3 regions of the Paenibacillus sp. NN59 genome follow, and region 3 is predicted to be linked to each of the others. Evidence: predicted binding sites of a transcription regulator. Region 3 holds the regulator's gene; each other region holds the start of a gene.

The links. Region 3 encodes LexA, which represses DNA repair genes until DNA is damaged. Its sites were predicted from a motif close to CGAACATATGTTCG; they were not measured.
Region 1: the regulator LexA is predicted to act here: its motif matches at 2,686-2,699, upstream of addB (helicase-exonuclease AddAB subunit AddB).
Region 2: the regulator LexA is predicted to act here: its motif matches at 1,711-1,724, upstream of recA (recombinase RecA).

Annotation. Positions count from the first base shown of each region.
Region 1 covers NZ_CP199678.1:4,587,448-4,595,801, reverse strand. The annotation lists gene ACT89M_RS20155 (class I SAM-dependent rRNA methyltransferase) at 217-1,593, shown strand; gene ACT89M_RS20150 (hypothetical protein) at 1,873-2,538, shown strand; gene addB (helicase-exonuclease AddAB subunit AddB) at 2,764-6,267, shown strand; gene addA (helicase-exonuclease AddAB subunit AddA) at 6,264-8,354, shown strand, end outside.
Region 2 covers NZ_CP199678.1:2,589,382-2,597,735, reverse strand. The annotation lists gene ACT89M_RS11580 (regulatory protein RecX) at 1-389, opposite strand, end outside; gene recA (recombinase RecA) at 577-1,641, opposite strand; gene ACT89M_RS11570 (competence/damage-inducible protein A) at 1,883-3,139, opposite strand; gene pgsA (CDP-diacylglycerol--glycerol-3-phosphate 3-phosphatidyltransferase) at 3,249-3,836, opposite strand; gene ACT89M_RS11560 (YajQ family cyclic di-GMP-binding protein) at 4,154-4,645, opposite strand; gene ACT89M_RS11555 (hypothetical protein) at 4,795-4,959, opposite strand; gene ACT89M_RS11550 (helix-turn-helix domain-containing protein) at 5,033-6,115, opposite strand; gene ACT89M_RS11545 (DUF3388 domain-containing protein) at 6,182-6,949, opposite strand; gene ACT89M_RS11540 (DUF3243 domain-containing protein) at 7,147-7,410, opposite strand; gene ymfI (elongation factor P 5-aminopentanone reductase) at 7,552-8,283, opposite strand.
Region 3 covers NZ_CP199678.1:3,803,257-3,811,610, reverse strand. The annotation lists gene ACT89M_RS16770 (hypothetical protein) at 1-212, opposite strand, end outside; gene ACT89M_RS16765 (hypothetical protein) at 581-931, opposite strand; gene ACT89M_RS16760 (YolD-like family protein) at 1,326-1,526, shown strand; gene ACT89M_RS16755 (hypothetical protein) at 2,265-2,621, shown strand; gene ACT89M_RS16750 (hypothetical protein) at 2,618-3,358, opposite strand; gene ACT89M_RS16745 (hypothetical protein) at 3,551-3,850, opposite strand; gene ACT89M_RS16740 (aldehyde dehydrogenase) at 4,357-5,661, shown strand; gene lexA (transcriptional repressor LexA) at 5,819-6,445, opposite strand; gene ACT89M_RS16730 (LysM peptidoglycan-binding domain-containing protein) at 6,739-7,116, shown strand; gene ACT89M_RS16725 (DUF896 domain-containing protein) at 7,212-7,421, shown strand; gene ACT89M_RS16720 (hypothetical protein) at 7,554-8,066, shown strand; gene ACT89M_RS16715 (HAD family hydrolase) at 8,095-8,354, shown strand, end outside.

The DNA.
Region 1 (8,354 bases), 780 kb from region 3:
ACGAAATTGAATTCGAAGAAGCGAAGCGCTCGCCTGAGAGCTTTCTGAAAGAAAGCTACATCGGAAGCATAGGCTTGACATCGGATTTTCCCTTTGGAGAAGGGAATCAGAAAAATCCGAGGACAACAGCGATCCTAGAATCAATTCGTTCCTGGAGCGTCTCGTTGCCGCCCAAACCTATCTTTTCAACTAACTTACGAAAGAAGTGGATCAATCTTGCCATCCGTAACACTGGAACGAAGCCGCAAAAAGCGGCTGGAACATGCGCATCCCTGGATTTTTAATAATGAAATTGCATCCGTAGACGGCAACCCGGAACCGGGCGATATCGTCAATGTACTGAATCATCAAGGTCGCTACTTGGCGACAGGGTATTACAATCCGGCTTCCCAGATTACCGTTCGTGTAGTCTCGTACCAGCCTTTGGAGTTTGAACAGATGGATACCGCCTTTTTTGCGGCTCGTTTCCATGACTGTCTGCGTCACCGGGAACGCTTCATTCAGGATGGCGAAGCCTACCGTCTTGTTTATGGTGAAGCTGATTTCCTACCTGGATTGATCGTTGATCGTTTTGGTAGCATTTTAGTTGTGCAGATTCTTACACTGGGTATGGATCGTTGTCGTGAAGCCATTGTGCAGGCTCTTATTGAAGTGATGCAGCCGGAAGGTATCTTTGAGCGCAGTGATGTATCGATCCGTGAACTCGAAGGCCTGGAGCAGATCAAAGGACCACTCTATGGGGAATGCCCGCGTCATGTGACTGTGACTGAAAATGGGCTACTTATCAAGGTGGATATCGTGGAAGGACAGAAAACAGGTTACTTCTTCGACCAGCGTGAAAACCGGGCTGCCATTGAACCATTGATGAAAGGCTGGGGGTACAAAAGCGGCATCACCGTGCAACAGGTCGAGCATGAAGGAACAGAACAGCTGTTGCCTGTGAACAAGGGTGGCAAGGTGGTTACTTTTCCGTATTGGGACGGTGCCACCGTGCTTGAATGTTTCTCTCATACCGGCAGCTTTACGCTGAATGCGTGCAAATATGGAGCGAAAAAAGTAACCTGCCTCGATATTTCCGAGCATGCGATCGAGAGTGCGCGAACGAATGTGGAGCTAAATGGATTCACAGATCGGGTCGAATTCGTGGTAGCCGACGCCTTTCAATATCTGCGTGAGCAAGTCAAAGGACTTGATGAGCGCAATGCGCGAGCACGAGCATCTGAGCAAAAGGTAGATACTTCCAAAGCGTTGTCCAGTGCTGGAAAAACGTTTGATGTCGTTATCCTTGATCCACCTGCCTTTGCTAAAACAAAATCAGCTGTCAAAGGGGCATGCCGCGGCTACAAGGATATCAACTTGCAGGGTATGAAACTGGTCAACGAGGGTGGATATTTGGTAACCGCAAGCTGTTCCTTCCACATGCGTTCTGACCTCTTCCTGGAAACGATTGCGGATGCAGCTGAAGATGCAGGTAAGGTATTACGTTTAATCGACTGGAAAGCAGCCGGTAAGGATCACCCGCAAATTTTGGGCGTAGATGAAGGTCATTACCTGAAATTCGCTATTTTTGAAGTGAGAAGCAAAAAAAATTAAGAATACTCTATTTATAGAATGACACATGTACCCTGTGAGATAGACACTTTAAAAAGTCCATCTTATAGGGTATTTTATTTATGAGGAAGAGCTTGCTCTTGGCGAACAGCTTATATTATTGATTGAAAAGGATACAGTGTTCAGTCTTCATCCCGACTCATTTATATCTAGGTTGGCAACCGCAGGATTTAGTTTGAAAAAAGGAGGAGGTCTGCTCGCTATGTTTACGGGTATGTTATTTGAAACGCGTAATGATAGACGTGGCAGGCGTACATTGACATGCGTAATCTAAAAGAGGGAATTCGAAAACAGTTTTATACTGAATTAGGGAAATTCATTGCACCAGAGGGGTATGTGGAATATAGAGAGCCTGATTCTAGCCCGACGGACTATGCGTTCAAGAAAAATGTCAAGCCGGGCATTGTTTGGAGCTTACATAGTCATCTGACTCATTCAAAACCTCCGTATGCTGTGTTTACAGTCATGGCCTGCCGTTATGAAGCTGCCACTGAACGTTTACGTACTTTTCTTGAAAAGCATCAAATAACGTTGATCTCAAATGCTCCAGTCGGCTTCGGCAATAGTGTTGAAAGGTATACACAGCAAAAACATTCTGTTCTTGTTTCCTCTGAAAATATACAAGAAGCTGCTCAGCAAACAGCAGACAGGTTCAAGGAAGCTGAAAGCAAGTATTTGCTGCCGCGCATAGATCAAGCTGTTGCTGTTGATGAATATTTGACCAAACGACCGCATCACTGGCCTACGGGTGATCTTTTTAACTGCTGTGTAACGATTTTAAGCTACGGGTTGCTTACCAATGATCGGGCATTAGTGCAAAAGGGGATCGAACGTACATTTGAGATTTTGAATAAGCCTGGATATAGCCAGAGAAACCGGGATTTTTTCGAGGCCTTACAGAAGGCTGTAGAGCATGAATTCATTTAACGAAATTGTAAACTTGAAAACAACTACTTGGCGTATCTGTCACCGAGTTTGGTAATAAACGTCAATCCATAGGGAGCTGCTGGCTGTAATGAACAGGCGGCGGCTTTTTTTAATAGCCATATTGTGTTCTTATTAGGTGGATCATGGCAAACGTATGTTCCGAAGCGGAGAAGGTATGGTATACTGGAAATTAAAATCTTGTACGTGCAGTTTGGAGGATGACACATGTCCGTACGCTTTGTTATTGGCCGGGCAGGCAGTGGTAAGAGCACACTGATTACCCGAGAAATCACATCTCTGCTTAGGCAGGAGCCCCAAGGAAAACCGTTGATTTTACTCGTTCCCGAACAAAGCTCGTTCCGGACAGAGCAGGCGCTGGTATCTTCGGGAGATATCAAAGGTACGATGCGTGCCGAAGTTCTTGGATTTCGTCGTCTGGCTTATCGCGTCATGCAGGAGGCTGGCGGTTCTGCTCGCGTTCCGATCGGAGCCGAGGGCAAAAAGATGCTTTTATATAAAGTCATTCAGCGTAGGAAAGAAGAACTGAGACTGTTTGCTGCTTCGGGAAGCCAGCTTGGCTTTATCGGGGAATTGACTAATTTATATAGTGAGTTTAAACGTTATGAAGTTCATGCTTCGGCACTCGAAGAAGGGCTTGCAACATGGAGCATCGCATCGGCTTCACCTATTTTGGAAGATAAGCTCCATGATTTGAATCTGATCTACCATGATTATGAGAAGGAATTGGCGGATTTATATATAGATGATGAAGATACACTGAATGAACTGACAGGTCGTTTGCCAGAAAGTACATGGTTGCAGGGGGCCGAGGTATGGATTGACGGATTCCATGGATTTACTCCGCAGGAGATGAGTGTAATAGGACAGCTCATGTTACAAGCTTCGTCTGTAACGATTTCCCTGACGCTTGATCGCACGTACGAACAAGGTGTGCTCCCTGGGGAACTTGAATTATTTTATCCAACGGCAAGTGCATATGTGCGTCTCAAAGGAATGGCTGAACATTTGGGTGTGTCTGCCGATACAACTGTTCTCCATGATGAAGTCTTGCCGAGATTCAAGGAGCGGCCAGGGCTTGCCCATCTGGAGGCCGGTTTTGATCGGCGTATTCGCTGGAGAAGTCAGGGTGAGGATTCAGGTATACGCTTGATGGCTGCGGAGAATCGCCGGGCAGAGCTGGAGGGTGCACTACGTGAGATGCGTCGCCTAACCCAAGAAGAAGGAGCAAGATATCGGGATATGGCGGTATTGGTTCGCGGATTGGAGACCTATGCTGATATTGCGGAACCGTTATTCAGGGATTATGATGTTCCGGTCTTTCTGGACCGAAGACGAAGTGAGTTACATCATCCGTTATCCGAATTTATTCGTGCTGCATTAGATATCGTCCGCCGTAACTGGCGTTATGAGGATGTTTTTCGCTGTGTCAAGACGGATCTGCTGCTTCCGCTCGATGGTTCCATCACGCGTGAGGATATGGATCAGCTGGAGAACTATGTGCTTGCTTGCGGTATTCATGGATATCGGTGGAACGATGGAAAGCCGTGGAAATATGTGCCGAGTCTCTCACTGGAGGATAATGCACAGGAAGAACGAAGCCGAGGACGAGATGCGGTGTTATCGCTGATGGAAAGCTGCAGAACCTTGATTACGTCGGCACTCGGCACGTTTGAGAAACGAATGAAAAAAGCAAAAACGGCTACTGCTCAGTGTGAGGCATTATTCAGACTGTTAGAGGATGCAGATATTGCGCATAAGCTGGATCAGATGTCTGCTGAAGCCAAGGCACAGGGAGACCCGGAGCGTTCCAGAGAGCATCGTCAAATGTGGGGGGCCGTGTTGGATCTTCTTGACCAGATGGTCGATATGATGGGCAATGAACGCCTGGACATCACTTTGTTTGCGGGCATGATGGAGACGGGACTGACTGAGCTCAAGCTGGGGCTTGTTCCCCCGGCCCTTGACCAGGTGCTGTTTGGTTCGATGGATCGTACTCGTCTGCGTGATATGAAATATGTATTTATTCTTGGGGCGGTTGATGGGGAATTGCCAGCGATCCCTCAGGACAACGGAGTACTAACGGAGCAGGAAAGATTGTTGCTGACAGAGAGAGGTATGGGTCTGGGACCTGGTGCAACGAGACTGATGCTGGATGAACGTTTTCTCATCTATACCGCTCTGACCGCTGCCAGCAAGCAGTTATGGCTGAGCTATCCTGTCGCAGATGATGAGGGTAAGTCATTACTCCCTTCCGAGATTGTGCGCCATGTACGCAAAATGTTTGGATTGCAAGAGCAGCCTTTGCTTGCTCAGCCGCCCGTCTCGGATCTGGAATCCGTGCACCTCTCTTACGCGATTCATCCAGAACAAAGCCTCTCCATGCTGATTGGACAATTGCGCAGATGGCGTAGAGGAGAAGACATTCCTGAAATATGGTGGGCCGTCTACAATTGGCATGTGAACCGGGAAGCGAGTCGTCCTCAGCTGGAGCGGTTGCTGGGTTCTGTCTTTTATCGTAACCGTGCGCGGCGACTGGATACTTCGACCAGCCGCAGGCTGTACGGTACGGAGGTGAGAACGAGTGTTTCACGGATGGAGCGGTTTGTAGCCTGTCCATTCTCTCATTTTGCATCACATGGACTGAAGCTGAAGGATCGGCAATTATATCGCCTCCAAGCTCCGGATATCGGGCAACTATTCCATGCTGCACTGAGTCAACTGGCGATGCGCCTGCGTGAGGAAAATCGGAGCTGGGGCAGTCTGACACCCGAACAATGTCGCCAGGAAGCCGAGCAGACGGTGGAGCAGATCGCTCCGCAACTCCAAGGAGAAATTTTGCTTAGCACAAAGCGTTATGGGTATATCTTCCGCAAATTAAAAGATATCGTCAGCCGGGCATCCGTTATTTTGGGCGAACAGTCCAGACGCGGTAGTTTTGAACCGATTGGATTGGAGCTGGATTTTGGTCCAGGGAAACCTTTGCCGCCGTTGCGTTTTGAACTGGAGAATGGGTGTGTACTGGAGATTGTCGGCCGGATCGATCGCGTGGATGTCGCTGAAGGAGAGAACGGTCTGTTGTTAAGAGTAATTGACTACAAATCAAGTCAGACCGATCTCAAGCTTCATGAAGTCTACTACGGGCTATCGTTGCAAATGCTCACCTATCTGGAGGTGTTGCTTAGCGCTGCTGAAGAGTGGTTAGGAGAAACGGCGATGCCAGGAGGCACCCTCTATTTCCATGTGCATAATCCACTATTGCAATCCGCAAACGGCATGACATCGGAACAGGCAGAACAAGAACTTCTGAAACGTTTTAAAATGAAGGGTTTGCTGCTCGCTGACCGTGATGCTGTTGCTCAAATGGATAATACCCTTGATAAAGGACATTCCGCCATTATTCCGGTGGCATTAAAAGCAGATGGCAGCTTTTATAGCAGTGCTGCTGTCGCGACGCCAGAACAATGGGATACGCTGCTTGCTGCTGTTCGCGGCAATATTCGTGAGATTGGAACTCGTATTACAGATGGAGATACAGCCATTGAACCGTATCGGATACAGCAGGAGATCGCCTGTACGTTCTGTTCATACAAATCACTCTGTCAGTTTGATGAAAATATTGAGGGGAACGACTATAAACTGCTGTCCAAACCGGGCAAACAGCAAGTTTGGGATATGTTGTCTCACAGCAAGGAAGGGGAAACGTTATGATGCATATGCCTAAACCGGAAGGCAGCTTCTGGAGTGATGATCAGTGGAGCGCCATTGCTGAACATGGAGAAGATATTCTGGTCGCCGCGGCTGCAGGATCGGGAAAAACGGCTGTTCTGGTGGAGCGGATTATTCGCAAAATCGCAGACCCTTCCCAAGGATTCAGCGTGGACCGCTTGCTGGTAGCCACGTTCACGAAGGCGGCGGCGGCCGAGATGAAACAGCGTATTCGCGAAGCGCTGGAGCGTGCGCTTGAGGAGCAACCGGAGGAGGAGCATTTGCGCAGGCAGTTGTCGTTGCTTGGACGAGCATCCATTACAACGCTGCACTCCTTTTGTATGGAAGTCATTCGCAGGTATTATCAGCAGATTCCGCTAAATCCGGCTTTTCGAATTCTGAATGAAAATGAGGCTGAGATGCTTCGTCAGGAATTGCTGGAGGAGTTGTTTGAAGAAAAGTATGGCGAAGAAGACGAGGGCAGTACGTTTCGCGAATTGGTGGACTGGTTCAGTGGAGAGCGAAATGATGATGCAATGCACCGGCTAGTACAGCGTTTATACGATTTCTCGCGAAGCCATTCCTGGCCAGATCACTGGCTGATGGAGATGGCTGAAGCTTTTCAGGTGGAAAGTGTAGAGGCACTGGGGCAATCGGCATGGGTACAGAGCATTTTACGGGATGCGGCTCTCGCTTTGAGCGGGGCGGCGGGTTTGTTGCGGCAAGGGGTTCAGATTTCGTTGCAACCGGAGGGTCCTGCACCTTATGCGGAGACACTCAAAGAGGATTTGGCGATGGTTGAAGAGCTTTTATCCGCTGTTGAGGTCATGCCTTGGGATAGGTTGCCTGAGGTGTTCCAGCCAGCTGCATTTGGCAAATTGAAGCCTTGTAAAAAAGATCAGACCGACCCTGGGCTACAGGAACAGGTGAAGGAGTTGCGGGAAACAGCCAAAAAGGCTGTTGCTGATCTGAAAGGTTCACTTTTTGGAAGGAGTGCCTTCTCCTTCTGGAAGGAGCTGGAACAAGCTGCACCGCTGATGCAGGAGCTTTCCCGTCTGGTTAGCACCTTTGGCGAGCGTTATCTTCAGGCGAAGCAGGAACGCGGACAAGTGGATTTCAACGATCTGGAGCACTATTGTCTGCACATTTTGCGCCATGAGGATTCCACACCTGGACATTCGATGCCTTCGGATGCGGCGATGGAATATCGTGCACGTTTTGATGAAGTACTGCTGGATGAATACCAGGATACCAACACGGTTCAAGAGGATATCGTTAGGCTGATCTCCAGAGAGAATCCAGGTAACCGATTTATGGTCGGTGATGTTAAGCAGAGCATTTACCGTTTTCGCTTGGCTGAACCCGGCCTGTTCATGAACAAGTATCGTAACTATACTCCAAGTATTCATGTGGATACGGAGAACAACGGAGAGAATGGTACAAGAACAGGGATAGCAACGGGAACGGGGAAACGAATCGACCTTGCCCGCAATTTCCGTAGTCGTGCTGAGGTGGTGCATTCCGTCAACGTCATATTCAGACAGTTGATGAATGAAGGGGTCGCTGAGATCGCTTATGATGAACGGGCTCAGCTGGCTTACGGGGCTTCCTTTCCAACAGATACACTTGGAAGTGAGGCCTACACACCTGAGCTTGTGTTAATTGATCGCCAAGGCAGCGGAATCGATGTATCGGAAGGTACGGAAGACGGTGTGGATGCAACCGCAGTTGCAGAACTGGAGAGTGCCGAACTCGAAACGGCTCAATTGGAAGCGCGCGCCATCGCAGGGCGTATCCGAGAGATGGTCGGAGAGACAGACAAGCCTGCGCTGAGTGTGTATGACAAGGCTTTGCAAACGATGCGTCCGGCACGTTATGGAGACATTGTTATTTTGTTGCGTTCCACGCTGATGTGGGCACCGCTGATGATTGAGGAATTCAGACAGCAGGGTATCCCTGCAGGTGGAGAGCAGAGCAAGGGATATTTTCAAGCTACGGAAGTGGAAGTGATGTTATCTCTGTTGCAGCTTGTGGACAATCCAAGACAGGATATTCCTCTGGCCTCCGTACTTCGTTCTCCCATGGTTGGG
Region 2 (8,354 bases), 1.2 Mb from region 3:
TCTTCAATAATCGGTGCCGCGAACTCCTTTTGCTTTAGCTTTTGCCGTAATTCATGACGTGTCCGCTGCTTAAACTCCAAAAAACGCAGTGACTGCACGTACGTCCTCTGGCGTTCATCCGCAACGATAATTTCCTCCAGATCTTTCTTCATAAAAATGTTGCCACGTGTCATCCTGTACTTAATCATCACATCTTCCAGAACCGTAAGCGAATAGTGACCAAATGAAATCCGGTAGCGCGCCTCTCTGCTCTTGGTGCGTTCTACCCGAGTAATGATAAGTTCTTCATCATCTGGAAATTGGGAGAACTCATTTAATTCTGCTGCTTCTTGCAATTCTTCGTCATCATCATGCACATTATATTCTTGCTCATTTTGGCGATATTTCACTATGATCTTCACACTCCCCTTTATTTAGGTTACAGATGGCATAGATGCTAACAGCCTCTGTCCGGAATGGACAGAGGCTGTTAGCAACGCGAAAAACCAATCCTATTTAGCTAGCTAAGCATTAGCAGTCGCTCAATACAAAGTTCATACTGTGACAGAAGATCAAAGTCTTCCCGCACAGAAGAAATTACTCATTAATTTCGAATAATTCCTGTTCTTCAGCCGCTTCTTTTTCTTGCTCTTCACTCGTTGGAGCGGGAACAGCCGTTGTCAAATTGCTGGCTTCACGAATTTTCTGCTCAATCACATCCGCAATTTCTTTATGTTCTTTCATAAACTGCTTCGCGTTCTCACGGCCTTGCCCTAAACGTTCACCTTCATACGAATACCAAGCACCGCTTTTGTTGACGATATCCAGCTCTGTACCGATATCGATGATACTTCCCTCTTTGGAAATACCTTCACCATACATAATGTCAACTTCCGCTTGTTTGAACGGAGGTGCCACTTTGTTTTTAACAACTTTAATACGGGTACGGTTACCTGTAATGTCATTTCCCGATTTGATACTCTCAATACGGCGTACATCTAGACGAACCGTGGAATAGAACTTTAATGCACGGCCACCTGGTGTCGTTTCCGGGTTACCAAACATAACACCAACTTTCTCACGAAGCTGGTTGATGAAGATGGCAATCGTTTTAGATTTACTGATTGCACCGGACAATTTACGGAGTGCCTGAGACATCAAACGAGCCTGCAGACCAACGTGAGAATCTCCCATCTCTCCTTCAATCTCCGCTTTTGGTACAAGCGCTGCTACCGAGTCAATAACAATGATGTCTACTGCACCACTTCGTACAAGAGCCTCGGCGATTTCCAATCCTTGCTCACCTGTATCCGGTTGTGACAAGAGCAATTCATCAATGTTAACGCCCAGTTTGCTTGCATAATTCGGATCAAGCGCATGCTCAGCATCGATAAACGCAGCTTGTCCACCTACACGTTGGACTTCAGCAATGGCATGCAATGCCACAGTTGTTTTACCTGAAGATTCAGGTCCATATATTTCAACAATACGGCCTTTCGGCAAGCCGCCTGTTCCTAATGCAATATCCAAAGCCAAAGATCCGCTGGGAATAATTTCCACATTCATGTGAGTTGACTCACCCAATTTCATGATGGAACCTTTACCAAATTGCTTCTCTATTTGACGGAGCGCCATATCAAGCGCGGCACGACGGTCTGACAATAAACTCACACCCTTTACTGTTTATAATATAATGATACCTTGTTTTAACTCGTTTGCCAAGCTTTTTTTCGAACATACATTCGTTTTTTTTGTTCAGGCCGAGGCGCCTCTTCCTCATGGAAATCGATGAAAAAACAGAAAAAGAACCGTAAACAAGGCTGTAAAGCCACATTTTACGGTTCTTCCGTCTACAATCATTATACTTCCTCAATTATGCAAATGCAATCTGCCTGCGTAATCATCAATCAATAGCGACTAACTTTTGCCATAACCGATACAGGATGGCTTTTGCCGAGCGAATCCGAACCGTTTCCCGGTTACCGTTAATCCGGAGTTCATGAATCTCCGTATCCTTCCCACGCTCAGCCAAAGCGATAAACACGAGGCCTGGTGGTTTACGTTCCGAATATCCCGGACCGGCTACTCCGGTAATCGACAATCCAAAATCAGCATCCCCGATCATACGGATCTGCTCTGCAAGCACTTTTGCCACCTCTGGGCTAACGGCACCTGGTGCATCTTCACCCTCCAGGTAACTGTGAGGCACATTTAACAGCTTTTCTTTGATCTCATTAGAGTAACATACAATGCCACCTTTTAACATCGAGGCACTTCCAGGCACCGAAGTTAAACTCTGCATCACAAGCCCTCCTGTGCAACTTTCAGCCGCGCTCAGAGTCAGCCCCATATCAGACATCATTGTAACAATCGTGTACTCTATAGGCACATCCTCGTTAGCGTAGAGATGTTCAGATAAACGCTCACGAATCTGCACTTCCATCGCATCCAGCTTTAGCTTGGCTTCTCCTTCGCTCGGAGCCTTGGTAGACACACGTACGGTTACTTCTCCCTCACTCGCGTAAGGAGCAATCGTAGGGTCTGTCTGTCCGTCAATCAAGTCAAGCAAACGGTCCTCCAGAGCAGATTCTCCAATGCCTGCGAATTTCAACATTCGCGAATAAATCGGCATTTCTTCTGTAAGAGCATGCTGAAGCAACCAAGGTTTGACTTCCTGCTCGAACATTGGAATCAGTTCTTTAGGTGGCCCAGGCATAACAACATAATATTTATCGTTATCCGCAATCGCGTTTCCGGCAGCAAGTCCGGTTTCATTCGCCAGAGGGGTTCCACCCTCAAGCACAATGGCTTGGCGCCGATTATTTTCCGTCATTTCCACATTCCGATCGCGGAAGAAACCTTCAATTTTATCCATAGCCATACGGTCAATATGCAACTTCCGATTCAACACTGCAGCCAATGCGTCTTTAGTCAAATCATCCTGCGTTGGACCGATGCCTCCAGAAAATAAAATAATGTCTGCACGGCCCTGCGCGATGCGTATCGCTTCACTAAGCCGATTCTGATTATCTCCAACTACCGTTTGAAAATATACGTCAATCCCCATTGCAGCAAGTTCACGGGAAAGGTATCTGGCATTGGTATTTACGATCTGTCCCAGTAGTAACTCTGTCCCAACTGCAATAATCTCTGCCTTCATTTTGGCTTCCTCCTGTACATATGTGGAGTAGTCAAAGGGCAATAGGATGAGTTCCTATTGCCCTTTGACCCAATGAGTCTTTCATCATTACCCGATTCAGCTTAAGTCATTACGCTTTTGATAAATGAAGCAAGTTTTTGTTTTTGATAAAGTAGTCAATTCCAGACCAGATGGTGATCAGAGCCGCTACATATACCGCAATTTCATCGACATGAATACCCGTGTATGAGAAGGGGAAATTGTTCAGCAGTAGCAAAACAATGGCTACAATCTGTACTACTGTTTTCAGTTTACCCCAAGCACTCGCAGCTACAACCGAACCGTCCAACAAGGCGATCTGACGTAGGCCGGTCACGGCAAATTCACGGCTGATAATAACGACTGCAATCCATGAATCCAGCTTACCCATTTGAACCAATGAAATCAAAACAGCGGTAACCAGAAGCTTGTCTGCCAGAGGATCAAGCAGTTTGCCCAGATTGGTGACCATATTGTTTTTCCTTGCAAGATAGCCGTCTATTCCATCCGTGCTTGCAGCAACGATAAAAATAAAAGCAGCAATTAACTGATTATACGGAAGCGTAAAGCTCCCGAGATGTAACGGCTCTGGATAAAACGGAAAATCCACGAGCAGAAACACCATCAAAAAAGGGATTAAGCAAATTCGTGCAAGCGTAATCCGGTTGGGTAAATTCACAAGACGCCCTCCCTTTGTATCCTCCATTACTTCAAACAATCATCTTACATTCCGTATTCATCATCTGAAGCAAGAAATGAACGATTGAAACGTCGACTTATATTTACATAAAAGCCTATGTAGAAACGCAAAAAATAAAGTCTACCGCTCAAACGCAAAACTGCTTTTAAACGCTCCGGTGACTTCCAGAAGTGTACTGCTTTTCACAAAGTCAGCTAACGATGAAGACTGGACTTGATGCATGACTGCCAGCAATGCACATTCAGTATAATATACGTACCAATACAGTGTCAAAAAGACATTTCTGTACAAGAATTTTATTTAAAATTAGTATATTGCAGATCCAGTGGCAAGTTAGCTCCATTAAGAAGTTGCATAACGGCTTGCAGATCATTTTTGCTCTTACCTGTCACCCGAAGCTGGTCTCCCTGAATCTGACTCTTCACCTTCAGTTTGGAATCACGGATGAGGATATTGATTTTTTTAGCCACATCTTGATCAATGCCCTGCTTGAAATTCAAACGCTGGCGAACTGTACCGGAAGAAGCTGGCTCCACTTTCCCGTAATCCATATTTTTCAGCGGAAGCCCACGCTTTGCCATTTTGGATTGTAAAACTTCAATAACCGCTTTTAATTTGGTCTCATCATCAGACACAATCGTAAGAGCATCCTTATCCAGTTTCAAGCTACTTTTACTGCCCTTGAAATCATAACGAGCACCAATTTCTTTTTCCGTTTGCGTAACGGCATTGGTCAATTCTTGCAAGTCCATTTTGGACACAATATCAAATGAATTTTCTGAACTCAAACCAAGTCACCCTTTCAATTAATCATATGTTCTGTAACATTATAGAGTAAACTTCAAGCAAAAGTCTAATTTTAGTCATGTTTACTCATAGAAAAAAGCATTTTTGGAGTACCATTCGGTCACCAAAAATGCTTGCTGGTCGAGCTACCTTAATACCGGCTACGGTTAGGCTGTCTGAACATATCGAGCACACCGAGCACGATATGCGCAAGTCCAAAGCCCAATATTCCGTAACCCCAGGCATTTGGAGTCAGGTAATAACCCAGGAGGCTGACAATGATCCCTAAACCGGTTACGATCCAGCTGACTGTCACGGCCTTCCACCTCACTTCACCATAAGTTAACTGCAATTGAAGACAAGATTATTGTCCCCTGCAGTTAGCCAGGTTATTCGCTGCTGGAGCTTCCGCCTTCCGAGGAACCACTGGTCGTTGTGCCTGTCATGCCTTCAGTTCCCGTGGAAGTAGCCGCGCTATCTGTATCCAGTTTAAGACGAATGCGGTTGGTTGCTTTGCCGTCCGTTACGACTTGACCGCCAACATCAATTGTTGTTGCCGCCGCATAACCGGATTTAATGTACATGCCAGCGCTGTCCAATGTAAATGTGAACGTGTCACCGTCAGCAGTATTGCCATACTCGAGTTTCTCACCGCTTGAATTCTCACCTTTATACACTTCAAGCCAACTATGACCTGTCGCCTTGATCGTCACGGTTACAGGCTGACCCGTGCTTCCGCTAACTTTGAAGTTTGTAATATTGCCTGATTTTCCATCTTCAGAAACAGTAACAGAACCAGGTGTGGTTGGTGGTGTTCCCTCTGGGGTCTCACCTGTTTGGCCATCCGTTTGTCCGTCAGTTTGTCCATCGGTTTGACCTTTATTTTCTCCGTCGGTCTGACCATTCGTTTCATTACCGCCGCCGTTTCCGCCAGCATCACCTTTACCGGCATCATTCGATCCCGAATCGGTTGCAGGCGGAGTTGCAGTTTGCCCGTTATCGGATGGTTGATCAGGTTTGTCATTAGCAGGTTTTTGACTGTCCGTAATCTTTGTATCATCCAGCCCTTGTGGATTGGTGTCATCGCCCTTGTTGTTTGCCATATACAGATACAAGAGCACGATAATCAGAATAGGGAAAGTCCACATCAGAGCAACAGACATCCAGCGGTTGCTCCGCTCCGCCGGTCGGCTGGAGCGCTTCTGGATTACCGGCTCCATCGTTGCTTCCGCCGTTTCCGCAGGTACGTCCTTTTTGTGTCCTTCCAGCAGCTCATCGGCATTAAGTCCCACCGTTTCCGCATAGGTTTTTATAAATGCACGCACATAGAAGCTGCCGGGTAACACTTTATAGTCCCCTGCTTCTATAGCCTCCAAATACCTCTTGCGAATTTTCGTCATTTCCTGTACATCGTCGAGACTCATCCCTTTTTGCAGCCGGGCCTCTCTTAACTGCTGACCCAGTTCAGACATGCCATCTCCTCCTTATGTTTAACTCTTCAGTTGTTGCTGATCTATTCCATGATTCCGTACGGAGCTTTACAGTTCGTCGGTATAGCTTGCCGTAAACGTATCATAAATAATTTCTTCGTTAGGATTATTACGCAATTCAATAATAATATCAAAATCATTATAATCATATTCGGATTCCTGCACAAAAATATCCGGATGCTCAATCACTTTCGTACTAGGCATCGACATGATATCCTGCAAAAGATTATAGTGCCGCTCACTGGAGCGAATCGTACTGACAATCCCATCGATAATAAATACATTATTCGGGTTTAACTCATCTTCTGACATCTGGCTACGTATCGTTTGGCGAAGAAGGGTAGAAGATACAAAAGTCCAACGCTTCATGGCACATACACTGCCTGCGATGATTGACTCTGTTTTACCAACTCGCGGCATACCCCGCAAGCCGATAACTTGATTGCCTTCTCTTTTAAATACTTCACCCAAAAAATCAACTAATAACCCAAGTTCGTCCCGAGTAAAACGAAATGTTTTGCGATCATCTGAATCCCGGTCAATGTACCTACCGTGACGTACAGCCAGAATATCCACCAATTTAGGTTGACGCAATGCAGATACCGTAATGCTGTTGACTTTACCAAGCATCTCTCCCAGTAGACGAATCTTTTCGTCATCATCTGACTCGAGCAACATGCCCCGTGTTTTGCCTTCAACACCGTTGATGGTCAATATATTGACTTCAAGCATCCCTAGCATGGAGGCGATATCCCCCAAAAGACCAGGTCTGTTCTTATGTATTTTATATTCCATATACCATTGTTTAGTTTCCATGTATACACCCCGTAATGCATTATTCCACATTATTCGACAACATCCGAACGTGTCCATTGGACGCTATTTCGGGTCATCTTCTAAAAATGGGTCACGTTAATGATATATAAAATGAAAATGAATTACAAGAACAGCTCTGTAATCCGTTTGTAATCATTAGAGAAAAGCCCCCTTGCGGGAGCTCTTCATCTCTAGCCTTATGCGTTTTGTTTGGCCAATTTGACCATCAGGCACGCAATCGTACGACGCTCATCCGCATCGCCGACATCCCATAGTTCCTTCAATGCTCGGTTGGAATGGTTCGCCGGGTCAACTTTCTCATCCAGAAAGTCGCCGATCTCGTATGCCAGTTTGTTGATGGTTTCTTCACTCATCCCCATCCTCTCAGCTTGCAGTACGCGATCACCCAGGAACTTCTTCCATGTGTCGAAGTTAGAAACCACTGTTTTGTCTGTTGACATGATAAATCCTCCTTGGCTGACGCATGAGATTTAAAATCAACAGTTGTAATATGTGCTTTCGGGACATTTTATATACGAGCATTTAAAATTAAAATCAAGCTGTAAGTTCACAATCCACTGACTTGCAACTTGAACACGGCATTAAGTCAGCCAGCCCCCATTCGGACTGATAATCTGTCCATTGATATATCCCGACTCAGGTAGCGCGAGAAAATAAACCAGTGACGAAATTTCGTCCGGCTGCGCCAGTCGCCCCGCAGGAATCTCCTCTTCCAACATCTTCAACTCACTCTGATCCAGGTGGTCTAACATCGTGGTCTGAACAGCCCCTGGAGCAACGGCATTCACCGTAACGCCGGAGGGAGCAAGCTCTTTCGCAAGTGCCTTCGTGAAGGCATTTACCCCGCCCTTGGTTGTGGAATACAACACCTCACAAGATGCACCAGATAGCCCCCAGATGGACGACACATTAATAATTCTACCGTATCTTTGGGAGATCATATGTGGCATCATCTCTTGTGTACATAGAAAAGTACCTTTCAAATTAATTGCCATCACTTCATCCCATATTTCCTCTGTCACATCCGCTAGCAAACCATAGTGAGATATACCAGCGTTGTTCACAAGAATATCCGGCAACAACTCGTGAGCAGCCAATTTTTCCCGCATACGCTGAATCTGTTCCCTGCTGCGAAGATCAGCTGAAACCGTCATGATACGTCCATTTCCCCGCTCCATACAACGTCTTGCCGCTTCATTGGCTGCTTCATGCGATTTCATGTAGTGCAATACAACATTCATACCTACACTGGCAAACCGCTCTGCAATTGCAGCTCCTATGCCTCCGCTAGCCCCAGTAACCAGTACAGTCATTTCCCCTATAGCTTTCACAATGTGTTCCCCCCATAACTTTCACTCTCAATCTAGTGAACCCTTCGCTGTCC
Region 3 (8,354 bases):
AAGCTTTCTCCACAACTGGGACAAATAATGGCTGTTTTTGATACTTCATGTCCGCATACATTACACGGTACAAGTTTGGAACTCAAACCACGAATTTTTTCCCTAATATTCATGAATAAAGCGTAAAAGCATGCGTGAGCGAAATATAAAAGTGGCGATATCCCGCAGAATCCAATTATTAGCGCAAAAATAAGTTCAGCCTTATCACTCATGTTATTCCTCCATCTATGTATTTAATCCAGATTAGTCTATCAGAACTATATTACCATTTCCATAATTTTGGATAAAAAAGCTTGTCCCATTAGGACGACACTCAAATAATAAATTTATTTTCCTTAATAATTTCACATCGTTATTCCTCACACTTCCAACTTCTTTCGACACCTCGTAAACTCACATTTTAGCCGCTTCATACGGCTTAAGTAGCCCCAGTAACCTCCTTTAAATCTATAATCAGTTTGTTATATTACTCAAACACAGATGCGGGATCTCCAGTAACAAATAAAACACCTCAACCTAATTATAGCTATTTGCTATAAAAGATTGAGGCGGTATGTTATGGGTTAGTTGGAATACTCAATCAATTCAAAAATGTTCGTTCAAACCATCCAACTGACTCGGTCAAAGCTGCAACTCCTAGTGCAAAAAAAACTAAAGCGAGAAAAAAACACATAACTATGGAATCACCTGCTCCATGCAGCTCACCATAATTTTCTCCGCAATCAGGACAAATTAAAGCTGTGCTTGATATTGATCGTCCACACGTTCTACAAGATCTGGTCTTACTTACTTTCACACCTCTTAATTTCCTATAGATATTGATAAACATGTAGATTGCAGCTACGATTGCCACCAAAAAAAATATTAATACAACTATTCCTAAAACAAATACACCGACGTAATTACTTAGTTTATTCATTTGTTCACTCATACGAAGCATTTTTCCCTTCAATTAATGTAACTCTAGCACACAATCATTTAGATAATTCTCTAGGAGATTCACTACCTAATTGCCAGCCCGAAATTATCCGATTATTTTATGTATTTCATATCTTCTTCCTTCAATGCCCTCAGCCCACTGTTCACATCCTTTCATATAGCCTGTAGCTCTTTAGTAGCGTAGCTGCGGAATACATACATTGGGAAGATAGGTCTGCTACGGCCAACATAGTGATACTGGAAGGATGGGAAAGTGAGGGAGAACGTCCTAAGGTAGACCATACACCACCTTCTGGAAACATTGACTATTGGACTCAATATAAAGGGGGCTTGTCATACGTAGCAGACTGAAGGATAACGGATTGTATGAGACATCCAGAATGATTATGCCTGTACACAGAGAAGCATGGTTGGCTCAGTGCGAGCAACAGAAGAGACGTGGCAAGCCAGATTTGGACGATCAGGAAATGCAACGGATCAGTGAATTACTTGTTGACTCTTATAATAGAAGTAGTACGATTGATTTGATATTATTTAACCCTTTCTTTGAAGAGCCGCTCTCAGTAGTAGTTGTGGTGTGGGATTAAACTCTGCACGGTGTGAAATAAAGTTGATGCTAGAGGATGAGTTCCGCTGGGTTTCTTTGCCGAAATTGTCTCTGTTAAGTAATGAGATTGTAGCGCATTGGAATTGCGAACGTAATACTTTATAATATCTGTATAAGTACATTAATTTAATTATTTTCGATTTAATCAGGCAATATAGAATAGATTTATCGCATTTAATGTCAGAGTAGTAATGAAAACAAAATGAATATTTGAAACGAGTTTCTTCATTATAATAAGAAAAAAAGGGCGCCCACAAAAGCGCCCACAAAATGCCCACAAAAGTCTGAATGATTATGATTAGTTTTGAAAAGTTGATCATTGATAATACTTGTTTTAAGCGGGTTTCAAATGGTGAATGATACACTTTGAAAGCTAGGAACATAAACCATACACAAGTCCACCAATGGGAACGCGATCAATATATCACGTTGTACTAATTGAAGAAACCTTGTAACTACGGGGTTTTGAAAGAATAAACCGGGGGACGTTTTGAGAGACTTGCACGTCTATTGAGGTTGCGTCCCCCAAACGTCCCCCGGTTTTTGATTTTCTGATCCAAAAATAAGGGAAGTGTACTCTTGATACTTATCAATGTTTCTCTTTTCTAGCTTTATAGAAATATGAGCATTCACATCGGATGTAATTTGCACACTACCATGCCCAAGTTGCTCTTGCACATTTCCATGGAGTTATTACTTGTTAAGGAGAATTGTACATATGACAAGCAAAATTAAAGATTTTACGGCAAACACATTGTTTGTAGAAAACTTAGAATCATCAAGATTAAAAGATGGAAAAGTCAAGAAGAAAGGTTTTGTGGTTTGGAAACTACGTTCTATTCTTTTAGCTTTCTTATTGATTTGGTGTCTATCCGCTGTACTGATTTATCTGTGTTTTGACAGCTGGGGCAGTAGAGGAACTTTTGGAGATTTGTTTGGGGCCATTTCCTCCGCTGTGCTTTTTTTGTGCTTAAACAAAAAAAGAAACGGCACAGGACTTTTCTATACCGTTTCACATTTAATTTTCTATACTCATTTTGTCTTTGCTCGAGGGAGGTTTTTTTGTATTCCTTAGTAAGATTGAAGTGAAGACCATGGTGAATCGTTGATAACATAAAGCTGTAATTTGTAATCAGTACTGAAATTACCGTTGTATTTCACGTAAGTAAAAGAAAAGGTTGCTTTGGCTGGGGAGTCATATGTTTGATATTGCTGAACAATATAAGGCTGAACCTGATTACTTGCATATCCTGCTGCCACATCTACAAAACCGTCAAAAACCTTTGATATATAATCATAACCACCGTTTACCAATACATAGTCCGCATAAAATTTAGCTTTCACAAAAACAGTTTCTTCTTTAACAAGTGCATTGTAGTATTTTTTATAACCACTTCCGCTTACAACCCAACCAGTTCCATTATCAACAATCATAGGTGTAATCATGTCAGGTTTAGCAGTAGGTTTAACAACTTCTAAAGTAGCAGCAGTAGCATCAAAAGTAGATTGAATTACAGAACCATCAGGAAAAACTATTCTCTTAACCTTTAGCTTCTCAGAGTTAATATATTCTTCTGTAACTCCAGTATCTTTTTTCTCTGGATTATCTGAATCTGGAATACCACCAGCTTCAATTTTTTCTATAAGAGAATCCCTTACCGCATCTGATATACCTAAATTCTCCGCGTATTCTGTGATTTTTTTAAGTTCATCCTGTGATAGTTGAACCTTAACTGAATTGCTTGCAAAGATGCTTGAGGAAAAAGTAAATAACATAATAATAGACACAGCAACAGTTAATATCTTTTTCATGTTAACTCCTCCTAAAATATAATTATAATAATTAGTTAAATTTAATTCATTCAAAGATTATTAATTTAAATCAGAGCCTTGATATTCGATCAAAAACATGCAGATACAGCTAATAAGCTAGCAAGTAATTTCTTTATCATACAATCTTCGCTCCCTTTTATTATGCTCATGAATTCATTCTAAAAGAATAAATTATTCCATCTTAGTTACGTAACCCTCATAGTTTCCATAATATAATCCGTTTGAATAGGTAGTAGATGTTAATGTTAATCTTCCATACCAAACGCCATCAGCATAAGTGTAGGTCTGTGGAACATAACTTGCATTTCCATATTTATTGTTAACGTCTGAGTATCTTACATATTTCTGGGTTGCCTGAATCGTAATACTTTGTGAAGTTAATGAATCTTGAGAAGAGGGTGAAGCGGCAGCAAATGATGTTGGAACAGCGACGATTGCCGCAATAACAGTTAAAGCTCCAAGTGAATACATTTTTTTTTTTTATACAAATACCTCCTAAGATTTGTAATGAATTAATAAAACTTTACTCTTTAAAACTACCATATTATTCAATGTAAAATAATAACATTTGTCACATGGTTTACTATATTTATCCTCAGATCACAATTAAACATATATGAAGATAAAATAAGAAAGTCAAAAATCAATATGTCAAGCCTCTGCATTAAATAAGTTAGAAGGTATGATTTATATTTGTGCAAAGTAAAAGTAAATAGTTATATTATTGTGAAATCTCTAAATGAAAACTAAACTCAAATAAGAACATGAAGAGTTAGAAATATAATAAATTCAATATCTGAAAAATTCATAAAAGAGTTAGCGGAAAAAATAAAGAAGTATGCGTCATACTTTCCACTTATTTTGTCTTTTGACATCTGTCCTGTTTCAAAACTATGTTGATAGTTTCATATATAAAAGATATAATTAATTTGATTTTGAACAATATAATTTTTATAAATTAATTGGAGATGATATTTTTGGAACAACAAGCGAAGCAACTTGTGACTACACAACGTACGTTTTTTAATACAGGACAGACTAAACAAGTGGAGTATCGGATTCAGGCTTTGCAAAACTTGAGAGAAGGGATCGAGAAGTACCAGCAACGTATTCTGGATGCGCTTCGTGCTGATCTCAATAAATCAGAGGCTGAAGGATATGGCTCGGAGATTCGCATTGTATTGGGTGAATTGGATTACACGCTGGAACATCTGCGTGAGTGGGCTACACCACGTAACGTTCCAACGAGCCCTGCAATGCCAGACGCGGCTAGTACGATTTACCCTGAGCCTTATGGAGTTGCTCTGATTATCGCGCCTTGGAATTATCCGTTCCAACTGGCGTTTGGGCCGCTAATCGGTGCAATTGCTGCAGGGAACTGTGCTGTGATCAAACCTTCTGAGCTTACACCAGCGACGTCTCGTTTAATTAACGATCTGATCCAGGACATATACCCTGAGGAGTACATTGCTGTTATGGAAGGAGAGGTTGAAACGAGTACAGCACTGCTTAATGAGAAATTCGATTATATTTTCTTTACAGGCAGTACGGGGGTCGGTCGTATTGTCATGAAAGCTGCAGCAGAGCACTTAACTCCAGTGACGTTAGAGTTAGGCGGTAAAAGTCCAGCCATTGTGCATCGGGATGCTGATCTGAAACTGGCAGCACAACGTCTTGTGCGCGGTAAATTTCTGAATGCAGGTCAAACCTGTGTTGCACCGGACTATTTAGTAGTAGATGAACAGGTACATGATCAATTCATCGAGGAAATCAGAGCCGAGGTTCGCGATAAATTTGGGGATGATGTGATGCAAAATAAGGATTTTCCTCATATCGTTAACACACGTAACTTTGATCGTTTGACCGCTTTCCTTACGAATGGCAAAACTTTAATGGGAGGGCGTTCGAATCGGGATCAGCTTATGATTGAACCGACTATTCTTGGCGATATCGATTGGGATTCACCAGTAATGAAGGAAGAGATCTTTGGACCTATTCTGCCCATATTTACGTATCGTGATTTGAATCCAATGCTCGATGAAATCGCTCGGCGGCCTAAACCACTCGCTTTGTATTTATTTACTGAAAATGAAGCTTTACAGGAGCAGGTATTGAATAAGGTTTCTTTTGGTGGAGGCTGTATTAATGAGACTCTATCTCACATGACCTCGCATTATTTGCCATTTGGCGGTGTGGGAGAGAGTGGCATGGGTTCTTACCATGGACAACAAAGCTTTGAAGTATTCTCACATCACAAAAGCATTCTTAAACGCACTAAATAATCTCTTGTTCAGCGCATGCACTTATTAGAGTAGATGGTTAGTAAACGATATGCCCCAACTATTAGAGTAAAAGAAAGAGGTTGTCCTGTTGATCAGGGCAACCTCTTTCGTATTCTATCGGGTAGAACGTATTAGCAATTTAATAAACCAATATGCATTAATGAATATCGCGGAAAAGACCAATGACCTTGCCTAGAATACTAACGTGTTTCAACCGCAACGGTTCTAATGTAGCATTTTCCGGTTGAAGGCGAATGTGATCCTTTTCCTTATAAAAAGTCTTCACTGTTGCTTCATCGTCCTCAGTCATGGCAACGACAATGTCACCATTATCAGCGGTTTGTTGCTGACGAACGATTACATAGTCTCCATTAACAATACCGGCTTCAATCATACTGTCCCCAACAACGGAAAGCATAAATACTTTCTGTTCTCCTACATAATGTGTAGGAAGTGGGAAGTAGTCTTCAATATTTTCTGTTGCCGTAATCGGCACACCAGCTGTTACTTTACCCACGACCGGAATTCGTGCAACGCTGTGGGCGAACTGATGAGAATGCTCAGACTCTTCCTGGCTTAACAATTCAATCGCTCTTGGTTTGGTTGGGTCACGTCTGATTAACCCTTTCTTCTCCAAACGATCCAAATGTCCATGCACTGTGGAACTGGAAGCCAGTCCAACGGCTTCGCCAATTTCTCTTACGGAAGGAGGATACCCCTTCAAACGGACTTCATTTCGTATAAACTCCAGGATAGCCTGTTGCCTGCTGGATATCTTCGACATACCGTATCAACCCCATTTTAGTAACGTTTGGGAAAATTATAACATAGAACCTCCGTTCGTACAAACATAAGTTCTAAAGAAATCATATTATTTCTACTTTTTTCGATTCAGACTCATTAGTTTTTTTGGAAAAGAGAGTTTAATTGTTCATTACGCGAGAATTTTAATATGAAAAAAGATGTTTTAATGTCGAAAAAAGAGCGAACAATTGTTCTAAAAAAGTCTTGAACAAAACAAATGTTCGTGTTATATTGATTTCAAGAGATAGGAACAAACGTTTGGAGGCGGGGCAAATGAGATATTCTACGTATCAGAGCATTTATAAACCAGTAAATTCAGAAGCTGTAAAGTCTAATATAGGGCAATTCAGAACGTTCGTGACACGACTTAAGTTTTCTAAGGGTTTGATTAAACTGGCAATTGCTTTATTAATTATATTTATTGGATGTAGTACAGTGCTAACTGTTTTTGCTGGTAATGAGAATGATCTACTACCTGGCGGTAAGATTGCTGTATCACAGGGAGAAACATTGTGGAGTATTTCTTTGGAACATAAACCAACGTCGATGGATACACGTGTATATATAGAAGCAATCAAAAAAGTGAATCAACTTGAATCAGCAACAATCCAGACAGGACAAGTACTAATATTACCTCAGTTTGTTAAATAGAGTGCGCATCTGCATAGGTTGGCGCGTGCTAACTTGACAAGCCGCCTTTCTCATGTCAAAGTTAATATGACTTTGTATTTTTGGAGGGGACAAGCTTGGATATAGATAGTCTGGTAGCACGTATTAACGAATTGGCTCGCAAGCAGAAATCCACTGGACTATCAGAGGAAGAACTTGCTGAACGTGCCAAATTGAGAGAAATTTACCTAGGTAACATTCGTAGCAACTTCAGACAGCAACTCGATTCAATTGAGATTGTTGACGACGACAAGGGCCAAGGCCACCAAGGCAAACTCAAACATTAATTTACGAAACCTAAACATATCGTTATGATATTTAGGTTTCTTCATGTTAGCTGGGGATGCTTACTATAAGGGGGAACATCGGTTTGCAGTATAATTATGTAAGCCGATACAAGACACATAAGGGGGATTCACATGTCACGGCGTTCGTTCGAGAGAACGGTTCGGAAAAATTCGAAGCAATTGAATCAGCAACGTAAAAAAAGCGGTCAACCAATCACAGGTAATCCAGGTGAGGATATTTACAAAGGCAGAAGCCTTTTGTTCCCTATCTTTTTAATTGGTTTGGCGTTTTTGTATCTGTTCATGAGTACTTTTTTAGTGAAAGCACCGATGACAACCTGGGATTGGGTCACAATGCTGCTCTATGTATTTTTGGCTGTCATTTTTATGTTGCGCCGTCCTTACGTTAAAATTAGCAGTAATCGGATCATTACAACGAAGGGGAATCGTGAACGATCGATCGGGGTTGACGATATTATCAAATTCCGTTTTGAGCCAGGCACTGTTGTTATTGAACACAACAGTCGTGGAAAAAGATGGGTTTTCACCAAGTTGTTAAATCGTTACGATACAGAAGCGATTACCGAGCGGTTGCTGAAATTTGCAAAAGCACACCAGATTACCGTAGAAACGATTGATAAGTAATTAATGTGTAAAGGGGCAGTTGATCGGAATGGCGTTAAAAGCGATTATGTTTGACCTGGATGATACTTTATTATGGGACGAACGGAGTGTACGAGAAGCCTTTCATGAAACTTGTCTAATTGCTGCAGCAGAAACAGGTGTTAATGCTGAGGCACTCGAAGAGGCTGTTCGTAATGAAGCACGTGAACTATATGAATCCTATGAAACGTTCCCTTTTACCAAAATGATTGGAATTAACCCTTTTGAAGGACTTTGGGCGAACTTTACGGGAGGAGAACAACCGGAATT